4 regions of the Lysinibacillus sp. FSL M8-0216 genome follow, and region 1 is predicted to be linked to each of the others. Evidence: riboswitches for the same ligand, from Rfam matches in the RefSeq annotation. Region 1 holds a riboswitch; each other region holds the start of a gene.
The links. Region 1 has a riboswitch for S-adenosylmethionine ahead of MKX57_RS08215 (YezD family protein). Riboswitches for the same ligand answer to the same signal wherever they lie in the genome.
Positions count from the first base shown of each region.

Region 1 (3,162 bases):
GCAATCGCGGCCCGCAAGCATCAAATGTTGTAAAATTATAAGCTAGAATATAGTAAGTGGATGAAGTATTTGAAAATGGCTCAATCCACTTTTTGCATGTTTGCACATAAAAATCCACTTCAACGATTGAAGTGGATTTTTAATTTATTTATTAATCCAATAAAAAGCACCTGGACACACTAATGTTTCCTTTGTTCGGTGTGGATCCTTTAATGTTACACCGATTGGCCCTTCTTTTAAATGACCGAGCGTCATGCTAGATGCTGAGGCTTCCTCATAAAAATCCAAGCGCATATTCGCTAGCTGTAGAGACATAAACTGCTCATGCTGCTCAAACTCGGGTAGTTGTAATACTTTCTGCCAAAGCTGCACCGTCTCCTCCACATCCTTGACAAAAAACTGAATGGATTCCATTGTAATGGCTTGTTTTTCATCAATCGCGCCACTAGCCTTTAATTGAGCCAAACGCTCCTCATCTCCATCTGCCCATTCAATTAAGAAAGGAAAATCCACTGAAAGGCCAGGTCTGCCAAAATGCAATAGCTTCCATTCGATTATCGTGCCGTCTGGTCTTGTGCGGCTACAAGCATCGGGACCATATACTTCATAGCCCAATGCACGCAATCGTTGACCATCGTCTTCAATATTTTTGGTGCGCAAGGCAATTCGTGAAAATCCTTGGCGCTCACGATCACGTTTAAACGTATAATGTAGGGAATATGGGTACAGGGCCGCTTGCTCAAATAAATCACGATCATAAATAGCGATTTGTTCAATATAGCTTAAGCCAAAATAACTTAGCGTATTGTAAGTCCCCCACATCGTGTGTTGACCACCGTTCACTGTATGGACATTTCGTTTATTGAAGAAAACCTTTATATTTTCCGGTGATTCTACTTGATGTACCAGATGATCAAAATATAAAGTCATGGCAATTCCCCTTTCTTTCCCCCATTAGCTTTACCTGGATGTGTAATTGATTTAATATTTACTTAAGAAAAGGAGTTACTATATGGTATGAAAAAAGTGCAATTTACCTACTAACTCCGTTAACTAATTTATTACTAACTATAAAGAGGTGATTTGAATGACAGATCATGTTGCTGCTTTTAAATTGGCATTAGGTAACTATCCTACAGGTGTAACAGTTGTTACAGCTTGTCATGAAACGAATCCAATTGGCTTAACCGTCAATTCTTTTGCATCTGTTTCTATTGATCCACTACTTATTTTATGGTCACTTGATAAAAAATCTCAGCTCCATCCTTACTTTATGAGTGCGGAAAAATTCGCTGTCAATATTTTAGCAAGTGATCAAGAGCAATTATGTACATTATTTGCAAGTAAAGTCCCAGATCGCTTTGCTCAAGCAAAATGGTCTACTTCTTCTTTAGGACTACCGATTTTACATGATACAGCAGCTATTTTACAATGTAAATCCTTTCAGCAAATAGATGCAGGTGATCATACTATTTTTATTGGCCAGGTGCTAGATATTACAAACTCTCAAAAGGAGCCCCTTCTCTATCATCGCCGTCATATCGGTCAGATTCCAAAAAGCTTCTATAGCTAATTGCCATAAAAAAAGGGCCACTTGTAAGCAACGGAAACCATGCTTATTGGTGGCCTTTTCACATCGTTCAACTGAAATGATCCTTTATTTCTTCTGAGGAAATCTCTGCTTTTCAAGCCTATTAATTTGAACAATTACACCATCCTGAATCGTAATATGCACTTCACCAAATTCAAGATTTTGAATGGCCTTTGCAATAGCCTCTAATTTCTTATCTTCTACCTTTGCCGACTGAGCCATACGATACACCCCTTCTTTTTCATCCTTGTTGTACAAAAGAGGCCAATGCATCAAACTGATTGATAGCCCCTCCTATCTCTCAGATACATCGGTTGGAAGTGGCACCTATGTTTCGGTTGCCGAGGCTTCATTGGGCCAAGTCCCTCCACCTATCTTGATAAGAGTACTGCGTTTCTTGAAAATAATTCTATAATTCTGTAATAAGATTGTCAATATAAAATATTAGAAAACCTAGCTGAATACTTTGTAATGATTATTTTAGATTAGAAAACTATCTATATCTAAAGTATTTTATGCCTAATCAACGAGAAATAGATGGCAATCCATTAATTTATTACGAACTCCATTTCCTCATCAAGAATTCAAGGGGACCTCGACGATGTTTAGCTCTCCACCAGACAGAAACAAGCACACATCCTACAAAGTAACAGCAGGCATATAGCATGGAAAAGGTAAGCGTCTGATTCTCCAACTTTTGGCAAACAATTAATATTCCAATCCCAATAAAAACATGGCCGACATAATGCGTTAAAGACAATTGTCCCGTAAAGATCAAAGCTTCAATTACTTTATTTTTACATGTCTCAACAAGATAGATGGAGCCCACGATAAGGACAATTGCCGACGCTGAGTTAGATAGAACATACATCGTATTCGGTGGAATCGGTCCCGTATCAAATAAATACAATGCACTCTCTACATCTAATAAATGGATCGTTGTCATCTTAATAAATATCGTTGAAAAAGTCTCCGTCATTATGACTAGCAATAAGCCCATCACCAATAAGATTTTTCGTAATGAACGATTAGTTAAATCTAATGTGCCGATTACCATGCCAGTTAGAAAGAAACAAATCCAGGGAAATAGTGGATGATAGCCATTAAACATCAAATTTCTTATAAATCCTGCCGGTGTCCAAAAATCAAGATACTCTAGTAATACATATGTTGGATGCCACCCAGCGAAGTAATTAAATTGAATTTGGAGCCATTGTGAAAGGATGAGGATGACACCGATTATGAACATCATCATTTTCTTGGATTGGGCAATCAAACATGCGGCAACAAACATATACACGCCATAATAATGTAAGATATCTCCTGTCCAGCCTACTGCATATAGGACTATTCCTATCACGAATAACAAAAACGACCTCTTCCACAAAGTAAGTCGATTCTTACGAAGAAGTATTGGGTCCTTAGTCTCTCTAGCCTGACGAGTCATTAAAGCTGTTCCTATTCCTGCTAGCATGACAAATACGGCCGAGGCACGCCCCTCAAATAGATTTTGTAAGGCCATCAACCATGTTGAACCATTCGTTGTAGAACCCGTTATGACTCCAAAATTG
Region 1 is NZ_CP152007.1:1,744,667-1,747,828, reverse strand. It holds gene MKX57_RS08230 (cold-shock protein) at 1-41, shown strand, start outside; gene MKX57_RS08225 (VOC family protein) at 145-930, opposite strand; gene MKX57_RS08220 (flavin reductase family protein) at 1,088-1,573, shown strand; gene MKX57_RS08215 (YezD family protein) at 1,658-1,813, opposite strand; SAM riboswitch class I at 1,883-1,977, opposite strand; gene MKX57_RS08210 (heparan-alpha-glucosaminide N-acetyltransferase domain-containing protein) at 2,148-3,162, opposite strand, start outside.

Region 2 (3,162 bases), 2.3 Mb from region 1:
GTAAGCATATTCTTGGAGCTAGAGTTATCTCACAGTTGAGATAGCTCTATTTTTGCTAAATTTGTAAAGGGTTTAACGTAATTTTCAATGAAAATAAGTTTATACTGTAGACAGAACTAAAAATAGGGGCGGTTTACTATGAAAACAGTTGTTGTATTAGGTGGCGGTATTACTGGTTTATGCACAATGCATTATCTGCAACGCCAAGTGAAGGAAAAAAATTTAGATGTTCAGCTAGTGCTCGTAGAAAAAAATACATATTTAGGTGGCAAACTATATTCAGCCTATGAACAAGGTTTTATTATGGAAACTGGTGCTGATTCAATCGTAGCTCGCCATAAAGGTGTAATGGAGCTAGTGCAGGAGCTAGACTTTGAAGATCATCTCGTTTACAACGAAACAGGTATATCCTATATTTATACAAATAACGAGCTGCACGCCATTCCAGCGGATTCTACTTTCGGTATACCTATGAGTGTGGCATCACTTGAGGAAAGCACACTTATCTCTGACCAGGCCAAACAAGAAGCTTTAAAAGATTTAACTTTACCCAATGCAGGTTTTACAAAAGAAAGCTCAATAGGGGAATTTTTAACTTATTATCTTGGCGAAGAGCTTGTGGAAAATCAAATTGCACCTGTTTTAGCAGGTGTCTATTCTGGTGATTTACACCAACTTTCTATTGCCTCCACTTTACCGTATTTAATTGACTATAAAAATGACAATGGAAGTATCATAAAAGGTTTTGATGCGAATCGTGAGCAATTTGTTAAAGCTGCTAATAAAAAATTTATTTCATTTCAAAATGGATTATCCTCTTTAATTGAGCGATTAGAACAGAAATTAACAGAGGTAGACATCATTAAAGGGGTAGCCACAAATCATGTCCAAAAAATGGGGAACAAGTATTCGATTTCATTAGCAAATGGTCAATACATTGAGGCAGATTATGTTGTTCTAGCGCTACCGAATGAAGCGGTTCAAAGTATATTACAGGACGACTCCTTAACACATTATTTTGATCAGTTTACTACAGCATCAGCCATTACTATTTATCTAGGCTTTGATGTGCCTGATGCAAACTTACCTGCGGATGGAACAGGCTATATTGTATCGCATAATTCTGATGTCACTTGTAATGCAGCAACTTGGACGAGTCGCAAGTGGAAGCATACATCGAAAAACAATCAACTACTTGTTCGCCTATTCTATAAGAGTATTAATCCGGCGTATGAGCAGTTACGTAAAATGACTGACGACGAATTGGCAGCCGTCGCTTTAGAAGATGTTCGGAAAAGCCTAGGAATTGATGAAAAGCCAACCGTTGTGAATGTCACAAAATGGATTGATCAAATGCCTAAATATGACTTAGCTCACCGGGAAGCGCTACAAGGCTTACTACTAGAGCTGAATGAAAACTATCCGAATTTATCGATAGCGGGTTGCTCTTATTTTGGAGTAGGTATTGGTGCTTGCATTCAAAATGGGAAAAAAATTGGTGAAGAGCTTGCAGAAGAACTATCTAATTTCTAAGTTTTTAAGCAAATAATTTCTTTGTTATGTGAAATAGTCTTGACTCATTCGTCTGTAAACGATATGATTCTTTTAATTATTTAAAAAATTCATACTTAATAATTCTTATCAAGAGAAGCAGAGGGACTGGCCCATTGAAGCTTCAGCAACCAACTTTTTGTCAGGTGCTAAATCCAGAAGACCGTTGAGTCGAAGATGAGAAGGAACAATAATGATGAGTCGTTAAAGCCTTCTTTTTATATAAAAGAAGGCTTTTTATTATACAGAAATAGAGGAAGAGAGGCTAGTTTTATGGGATTGCTTGAAAAATTAAAAACGCATGTATTGACGGCAGACGGTGCAATAGGCACAGTGTTGTATGGCTATGGATTGGAGTATTGTCATGAGGAAATGAATGTTCAGAGACCTGAATTAATTGAAAAGATTCATAGAGAATATATCGCAGCGGGTGCTGATATTATTCAAACGAATACGTACGGTGCCAATGCCATTAAATTAGCTCGCTATGGACTAGAATCAAGTGTCCAACAATTTAATGAAGCAGCTATTACTATTGCTAAGCGAGCAGCAGCGGATGGCGGTCAATTTGTTTTAGGAACAATTGGTGGAATTCGTGGCATTCGTAAAAGCGATGCAACATTAGATGACATATTAGCGACCGTTGAAGAGCAGGCAAGTGTGTTACTTGCAGGAAATCCTGATGGCCTTTTACTCGAAACTTATTATGATTTTGAAGAATTAACAGCAACATTAAACGTGCTACGCGCCAAAACTAATATACCGATAATTGCTCAAGTATCTATGCATGAGCCTGGTGTTTTACAAAATGGTATGTCTTTAAATAATGCGCTACATGAGTTAGAGATTCTTGGTGCAGATATTGTTGGTGTCAATTGCCGTCTAGGTCCATATCATACGATTCAAGCGTTTGAGGCTGTAGAACTTCCGGCAAAGGCATTTATGTCAGCCTATCCAAATGCTTCGCTATTAGATTTAGAGGACGGGCGTGTTGTTTATGAGTCGGAGGCTGATTATTTTGGTCGCGCTGCTGTTGAACTGCGTGATCAGGGTGTTCGCTTAATTGGGGGTTGTTGTGGTACGACACCAAAGCATATTGCAGCCGCAAAGAAGTATTTAGAAGAGCTATCACCAGTTAGTGAAAAGCATGCGAAGCCTGAAAAGATTGAAATTGTTCGTGATGCCGAGCCAGCTAAATTTGAACCACTTCATGAAAAAGTAAAGCGTGAACGCTCGGTCATCGTAGAGTTGGATACACCTAGACACTTAGAAATAGATGGATTTCTTGAAGGGGCCAAACAACTATATGAGGCAGGTGCCGATGTAGTGATGATGGCAGACAATTCATTGGCATCCCCACGTATTAGCAATATTGCAATGGGGGCGTTATTGAAAAGTACTAATGGCGTGCGCCCCCTTACACATATTACCTGTCGAGATCGTAATTTAATTGGTCTTCAATCACATTTAATGGGGTTAAATGCCTTAGGAATTCATGATGTGCTAGCTGTTACGGGTGACCCAACGAAGGTTGGAGATTTCCCTGGTGCCACTAGCGTATATGATGTCTCCTCGATGGAGCTTATCCAATTAATTAAACAATTAAATGAA
Region 2 is NZ_CP152007.1:4,269,418-4,272,579, reverse strand. It holds gene MKX57_RS21225 (protoporphyrinogen oxidase) at 139-1,533, shown strand; SAM riboswitch class I at 1,636-1,735, shown strand; gene MKX57_RS21220 (bifunctional homocysteine S-methyltransferase/methylenetetrahydrofolate reductase) at 1,825-3,162, shown strand, end outside.
Region 2: another riboswitch for S-adenosylmethionine. It lies ahead of MKX57_RS21220 (bifunctional homocysteine S-methyltransferase/methylenetetrahydrofolate reductase); the one in region 1 lies ahead of MKX57_RS08215 (YezD family protein).

Region 3 (3,162 bases), 860 kb from region 1:
GCGGTTTCTAATCAAGGCAATCAGACGAAACCTGATAATATGGATTTCAATCAGGAGAATCAGACGAAACCTGATAATATGAATTCCAATCAGGAGAATCAGGCGATACCTGATAATAAGGATTCCCATCAGGAGAATAAGACGAAACCTGATAATATGAATTCCAATCAGGAGAATCAGGCGATACCTGATAATAAGGATTCCCATCAGGATAATCAGACGAAACCTGTTAATACGGATTCCAATCAGGAGAATCAGACAAAACCTGTTAATACAGATTCCAATCAGGATAATCAGACAAAACCTGTTAATACAGATTCCAATCAGGAGAATCAGACAAAACCTGATGATACAGATTCCAATCAGGAGAATCAGACAAAACCTGTTAATACGGATTCCAATCAGGATAATCAGACAAAACCTGTTAATACGGATTCCAATCAGGATAATCAGACAAAACCTGTTAATACAGATTCCAATCAGGATAATCAGGCGAACGATACTAATACAGGTACCACTCAAGTTAATCAGGCTAAACCTGCGACTATGGCTTCCAAGCAAGACAATCAGGCGACACCAGATAATACAGTTTCCAATCAGAAAAAAACAGATAATCCAGTCTCTACTCAAGACAATTCTGAAGCGGGCAACGCTACATCCAAACAGGACGACCAGGCGCCACCAGATAAAACGAGTTCTGACAAGAAAAATCTAGAATAACAAAGTCTAATTCCTTCAAGCTGCTTAGCGAAGAAATTAGACTTTTTAGTGTTATTTAAATATGATATTCAATTTCGTCCACAAAATCCCATTCATATGGTGTCTCTTGGTATACGTAGTAGTTCAACCAGTTGGAGAACAATAAATGCGTATGGGCACGCCATGTATTCATCGGTGCCTTTGCTGGATCATCATTTGGGAAGTAGTTTACTGGAACGTCTATATGGATGCCCTTGGCAACATCGCGACTGTATTCATCGGCTAATGTTGTCGCATCATATTCTAAATGACCAGTAATCATAATGTTTTTATTATCTTTGGATTGCACGATAAATACACCTGCATCCTCTGAATAGGATAATAAGCGTAAGTCTGGATGATTGCGAACCTCGTCAATCGAGACAGATGTATAGCGAGAATGAGGGGCTGTAAATAAATCACTAAAGCCTCGTACTAAATCTACTGTTAAATCAGTAATCACATGAGAATAAACTCCGGAGCATTTAGCAGAAAGCTCGACCTTTCCAATCCCATAATGATGATATAAAGCAGCCTGTGCCCCCCAACATATATGTAGCACGGATGTCACATTCTTTTTTGACCAATCCATAATTTCAGCAATTTCCTGCCAATAGTTAACCTCTTCAAATGGCATTTTTTCTACTGGCGCACCCGTAATGATCATACCATCATAGCGTCGATGACGAATTTGGTTAAACGTTGTGTAGAATAATTGTAAATGAGACTTACTGACATTTTTAGATTCATGAGTAGCTGTGTTTAAAAAAGTAATATTCACCTGTAATGGTGTATTTCCTAGTAATCGTAGTAATTGTAGCTCAGTTTTTTCTTTTTCAGGCATCAAATTTAAGATTAATATATTTAATGGACGTATTTGCTGTGTTCTCGCACGGTCCTCTTCCATTACGAAGATTTTTTCCTCACGTAAATGTTCTCCAGCAGGTAAATTTTTCGGAATATTAATTGGCATCTTGCGTTCCCCTCTCTTTTTTTGCTCCTTTTTCTAAAAATTAAAAAATCCTCCACATTCCATATGAGATAGAATGAGAAGGATTTTTTTCACGTTCACTCTTATCTCTCAAAGGAAAAACCTTTGCTGGAATTAGCACCTTTCTAACATTTGTTAGAGGTTGCTGAAGCGTCATCGGGCCAAATCCCTCTGCTTCTCTTGATAAGATTATTTAATTATCTTGAATTGTAACATGGACTAGTTAGAATATCAATAATTCATAGAATATTTTGTTATTCCTATGCATGTTCTCCAATCATTTGATAAACACTAAGCTTGCTGTATATGGTTATTCTACATGAAATTTTATGGTAAACATGCCGCTATTATGTTACCATATATCTTTAGTAATAGAGAGGAACGTGAATACTTTGATTAATATTGAATTTCCAAAACCAGATGTAGTCATTCGCCAACGCGAACAAGATGTAAAACCAGGTGATGTCCCAATTACACCATACTTTGGTTTCATCGACTTCCACAAAATCACACGTGATAAAGGCGGCATTTTCTTATTCTATAATGAAAAGAATGAGCTATTATTTGTCGGCAAAGCACGTAAAATTCGTCAACGCATTAAAAAACATTTTGAAGACAATGTATCTCCGTTGAAAAACTATCGTGACGAGGTCTTCAAAATTGAAGTCTATGAAGTAGAAGATCCTATGGAACGTGAAATTTATGAAACATATGCGATTAATACGTTCCGCTCCAAATACAATGTAGATAAAGTATTTTATTAATATCAACAAAAACCGAAATCTCTTTTTTAGGGATTTCGGTTTTTTTATTACATCATAGTCATGCGATCTATCGCCATGCTTTTGCCGTTAATATATAGCTCAATAATCGTCAGCTCCGGGTTTTTATTGATGGCATAGACATACGGTTGAGCTTCTTTCTTTTGCTCGCTTCCTTCCTTGAAATGAATGACTAACCGATCTTCATTTGCTGCCACACTTGCTAGCACATTTCCTTTCGAAAACATGACAAGATAGTACGTCATGTCATCTTCATACAATAACTGAATTCTTTCTTGAGCTATAATATGCTGTTGGATATGGTCAGGAACGATGGTTAGCTCCTGAATCTTAGGTGGAACTAGCAGCGGTGCAGAATCACATCCGCCAATCCATAATACATAAAACAATACTGGCAACATCCATTTTTTCAAGATGCTCCCCTTCCCTTATAGCTACTCTAAGAAAAATGCTTTACGTTCTTTAGCAATCCAGTCCTCAAGCTCTTTATCATCACGCTTCACTAGTCGATTGATAAGAACATCATGCCAAACATAATCCTCTAATAAATAAATATGCACAGGATCATTCGTTATAAAAGCGGTTTCCTGGTTTGACGGCGAGTGACCATAAATCATTTCTTGTCCATCAACCGATAAAATAAACCAATGG
Region 3 is NZ_CP152007.1:2,601,994-2,605,155, forward strand. It holds gene MKX57_RS12695 (endospore germination permease) at 1-720, shown strand, start outside; gene metA (homoserine O-succinyltransferase) at 776-1,711, opposite strand; SAM riboswitch class I at 1,810-1,919, opposite strand; gene MKX57_RS12705 (nucleotide excision repair endonuclease) at 2,122-2,493, shown strand; gene MKX57_RS12710 (hypothetical protein) at 2,541-2,924, opposite strand; gene MKX57_RS12715 (TrmB family transcriptional regulator) at 2,946-3,162, opposite strand, start outside.
Region 3: another riboswitch for S-adenosylmethionine. It lies ahead of metA (homoserine O-succinyltransferase); the one in region 1 lies ahead of MKX57_RS08215 (YezD family protein).

Region 4 (3,162 bases), 1.4 Mb from region 1:
AATCGAGAATGGGGCAGCATAAAGTAACCAAGCACCCCATGAAATATTCACATTAAATTGCTCTTGGATGAAATTCAAAGCAACCATATTTTGCGCTGCCGCAGTTTTAATACCGATATTCCAAATGGAGACGGCTTGTACAGAAGTAATAACGAGTAAAGCAGCAAGTCGACTATCACGTGGTAAACCGAATGCTGCGACCATTCCAAGAAGAATAGGGACTACTGCGCCAGCACGTGCAGTAGCTGAAGGAACAAAAAATGCAAGGGCAATTGAAACTAATATTGCACCGAAAACTATGGCTTTTGTTTTTGTTCCTACAAGTGAAAGAATCCAAAGAGCAAGTCGTTTATGCAAATTGGTAATTTGCATGGCTGCTGCTAGAAAAAGAGCCGCTGCTACTAGGGCCACGGCAGAGTTACTAAAACCACTTAATGATAGTTTTAAGGCGCTAGCAGTACCTAGTTGTGTTGTTGGATCATCCATGGATGGTGCAAGTCCTAGTAAAACAGTGACGAGTGCGATAATCATTGCAGAGCTAACAGGATATGAAACGGCCTCTGTTACCCACAGGATAACCGCGAAAGCTAAAATGGCTAAAGCGCGCTGTCCGGATACAGGTAGCTCACCGTTATTAGGTAAAAAAATAATGATAATTAATAAAGCAAAAGCCAACCCAATCCATAAAGGCTTTAAATTACGCTTCGTTGTTGTTTGTTTAGGTGAAGACATATTTTCTCATCCCTTCTACGTCTACGTAAAAATGACGGTTATTATCCATAACATCGGTCAGTATAATGTTTTTTTAAGATAAGAATTCGTCCATTTGTTGTATAGAATGAAAAGAAGCGAAATATGTCTGTTTTACAGCTTTAATAGTAATTAAAGAGATAATTTATGGTCATAAAAAATACAAATATCTCCTAAAAAATATTATTTCTTTTTCTTGAAGGCAGAAGTAACTTTAGGTTCGGTTCCATTGATTAAACGTTGAATATTTTCAATGTGCAAAATAATAGCAATAGCAAAAAGTAGAATGGCAATAATGGTCGGGCCAAGCCCAGGAATCCATAAATAAGTAGCGGTACAAAAAATGAGGTAAAACTCTAATACCCCAACAATTAAATAGTTCGTTGCAAAAGATAAAATAATAAATAGAATAAGTGCAAATAAACCAATCTTCCAATCAACCGCAAGTAAAATTCCAATGATAGAGGCAGTCCCTTTTCCACCATTGAAGCCCATATAAAAAGGGAAATTATGCCCCAAAATAACCCCTGCAGCTATCAAATAGGTGAGGAGCCATGTTTGTTCTGCTGTTAAATGTGTTGCATCTGTTAAATAAAAATGTGCACCGACGATGGCTACGACGCCTTTGCCAATATCGATAAGAGCTACTAAAACGCCATATTTCCAGCCGAGTGAAAGCGTAGCATTAGAGGCACCAGCATTGCCATGGCCAGCTTTTTTTAAATCAACCCCGGATAAAAATTGTGCCACTTTAGAGCCGTGAATACAGCCAATCAAATAGCCAACAACTAGAAAACAGATCACGGCTTTTACCATAAAAATACTCCTTTCAAATTTTTTTTAAAATAGTGTATGCGTTCTTACTACGTAAAAGAGCAGACAGAAGTTTCGGAAAAAATAAAATTTAGATGTTGACAGAAAAAAACTCTATGCTTATACTTTGTAACAACGATGGAAATTGAATCTCATACTCTTATCAAGAGCGGCGGAGGGATAGGCCCTATGATGCCCGGCAACCAGTAGGTGATGAACTTACTAAGGTGCTAATTCCTACAGATTCTTACTTGGATCTGGCAGATAAGGGGAGGAAAACTTGCAACCGCAACCCTCTTCTTAGCTGAAGAGGGTTTTTGTTTTCTACAGAAAAATCCTCCTCATCTCCGGTACCATCGTAAAAAAATAACCAAATGGAGGTACACAATGACAAATTTTAAACCAGAAACACTGCTGTTACATGGCGGTCAAGAACCAGACCCAGTGACGGGTTCTAGAACAGTTCCTGTTTACCGTTCAACTGCTTTCGTTTTTAAAGACACTGCTCATGCGCAACGTCTTTTTGCCTTAGAGGAAGCGGGAAACATTTACACGCGAATTACGAATCCGACAGTGGATGTTTTTGAAAAGCGTGTGGCTTTATTAGAAGGTGGGACGGCAGCAGTAGCACTTTCATCTGGTGCAGCAGCTATTGCATTTTCTATTTTAAATCTAGCTGGAGCAGGAGATGAAATTGTAGCAGCCAGTTCTTTATATGGTGGTACGTATAATTTATTCGCTAATACATTACCAAACTATGGTATTAAAACGATTTTTGTAGATGAAACAAACCCAGAGAATTTTAAGGCTGCCATTACTGATAAAACAAAAGCTGTCTTCGCAGAAGTTTACGGTAATCCAAGCTTAAAGGTTTTAGATATTGAAGCTGTAGCTAAGATTGCACATGACAACAGCTTACCATTAATTATCGATAGTACATTTGCTTCTCCTTATGGTTCTACACCAATTGACTACGGTGCAGATGTGGTAGTTCACTCAGCAACTAAATGGATAGGTGGCCATGGGACAACTCTAGGCGGTGTTGTTGTAGACGCTGGTAAGTTTGATTGGACTAGTGGGCGATTCCCAGGCTTTACAGAGCCGGATGCTTCTTACCATGGTTTACGCTATGGAATAGATACAGCTTCTGCAGCATTTGCTACAAAGCTGCGTGTACAGCTGTTACGTGATTTTGGACCAACGTTAAGTGCAGATGCAGCTTTCAATCTATTACAAGGTTTAGAGACGCTTCATTTGCGTATCCCTAAACACAATGAAAATGCTTTAGCTGTGGCTGAATATTTACGTAACCACCCATCTGTGGAGTATGTAAATTATAATGGCCTGGAAGATTTTCCAACACATGAGTTGGCGAAAAAGTATTTAAAAAATGGCTTCGGCTCAGTGCTTACATTTGGCATTAAAGGTGGACGTGAAGCAGGACGAAAGCTTATTGATCATGTAAAGCTGTTTTCACATGTGGCAAATGTAGGGGATGCTAAGTCGCTAATTATCCATCCAGCATCTACTACACACCAACAATTATCAGCAGATGAACTAATTCAAGCTGGCGTAACCGAATCGCTCATTCGCTTATCA
Region 4 is NZ_CP152007.1:373,963-377,124, forward strand. It holds gene MKX57_RS01830 (DASS family sodium-coupled anion symporter) at 1-732, opposite strand, end outside; gene MKX57_RS01835 (glycerol-3-phosphate acyltransferase) at 934-1,566, opposite strand; SAM riboswitch class I at 1,721-1,834, shown strand; gene MKX57_RS01840 (O-acetylhomoserine aminocarboxypropyltransferase/cysteine synthase family protein) at 1,951-3,162, shown strand, end outside.
Region 4: another riboswitch for S-adenosylmethionine. It lies ahead of MKX57_RS01840 (O-acetylhomoserine aminocarboxypropyltransferase/cysteine synthase family protein); the one in region 1 lies ahead of MKX57_RS08215 (YezD family protein).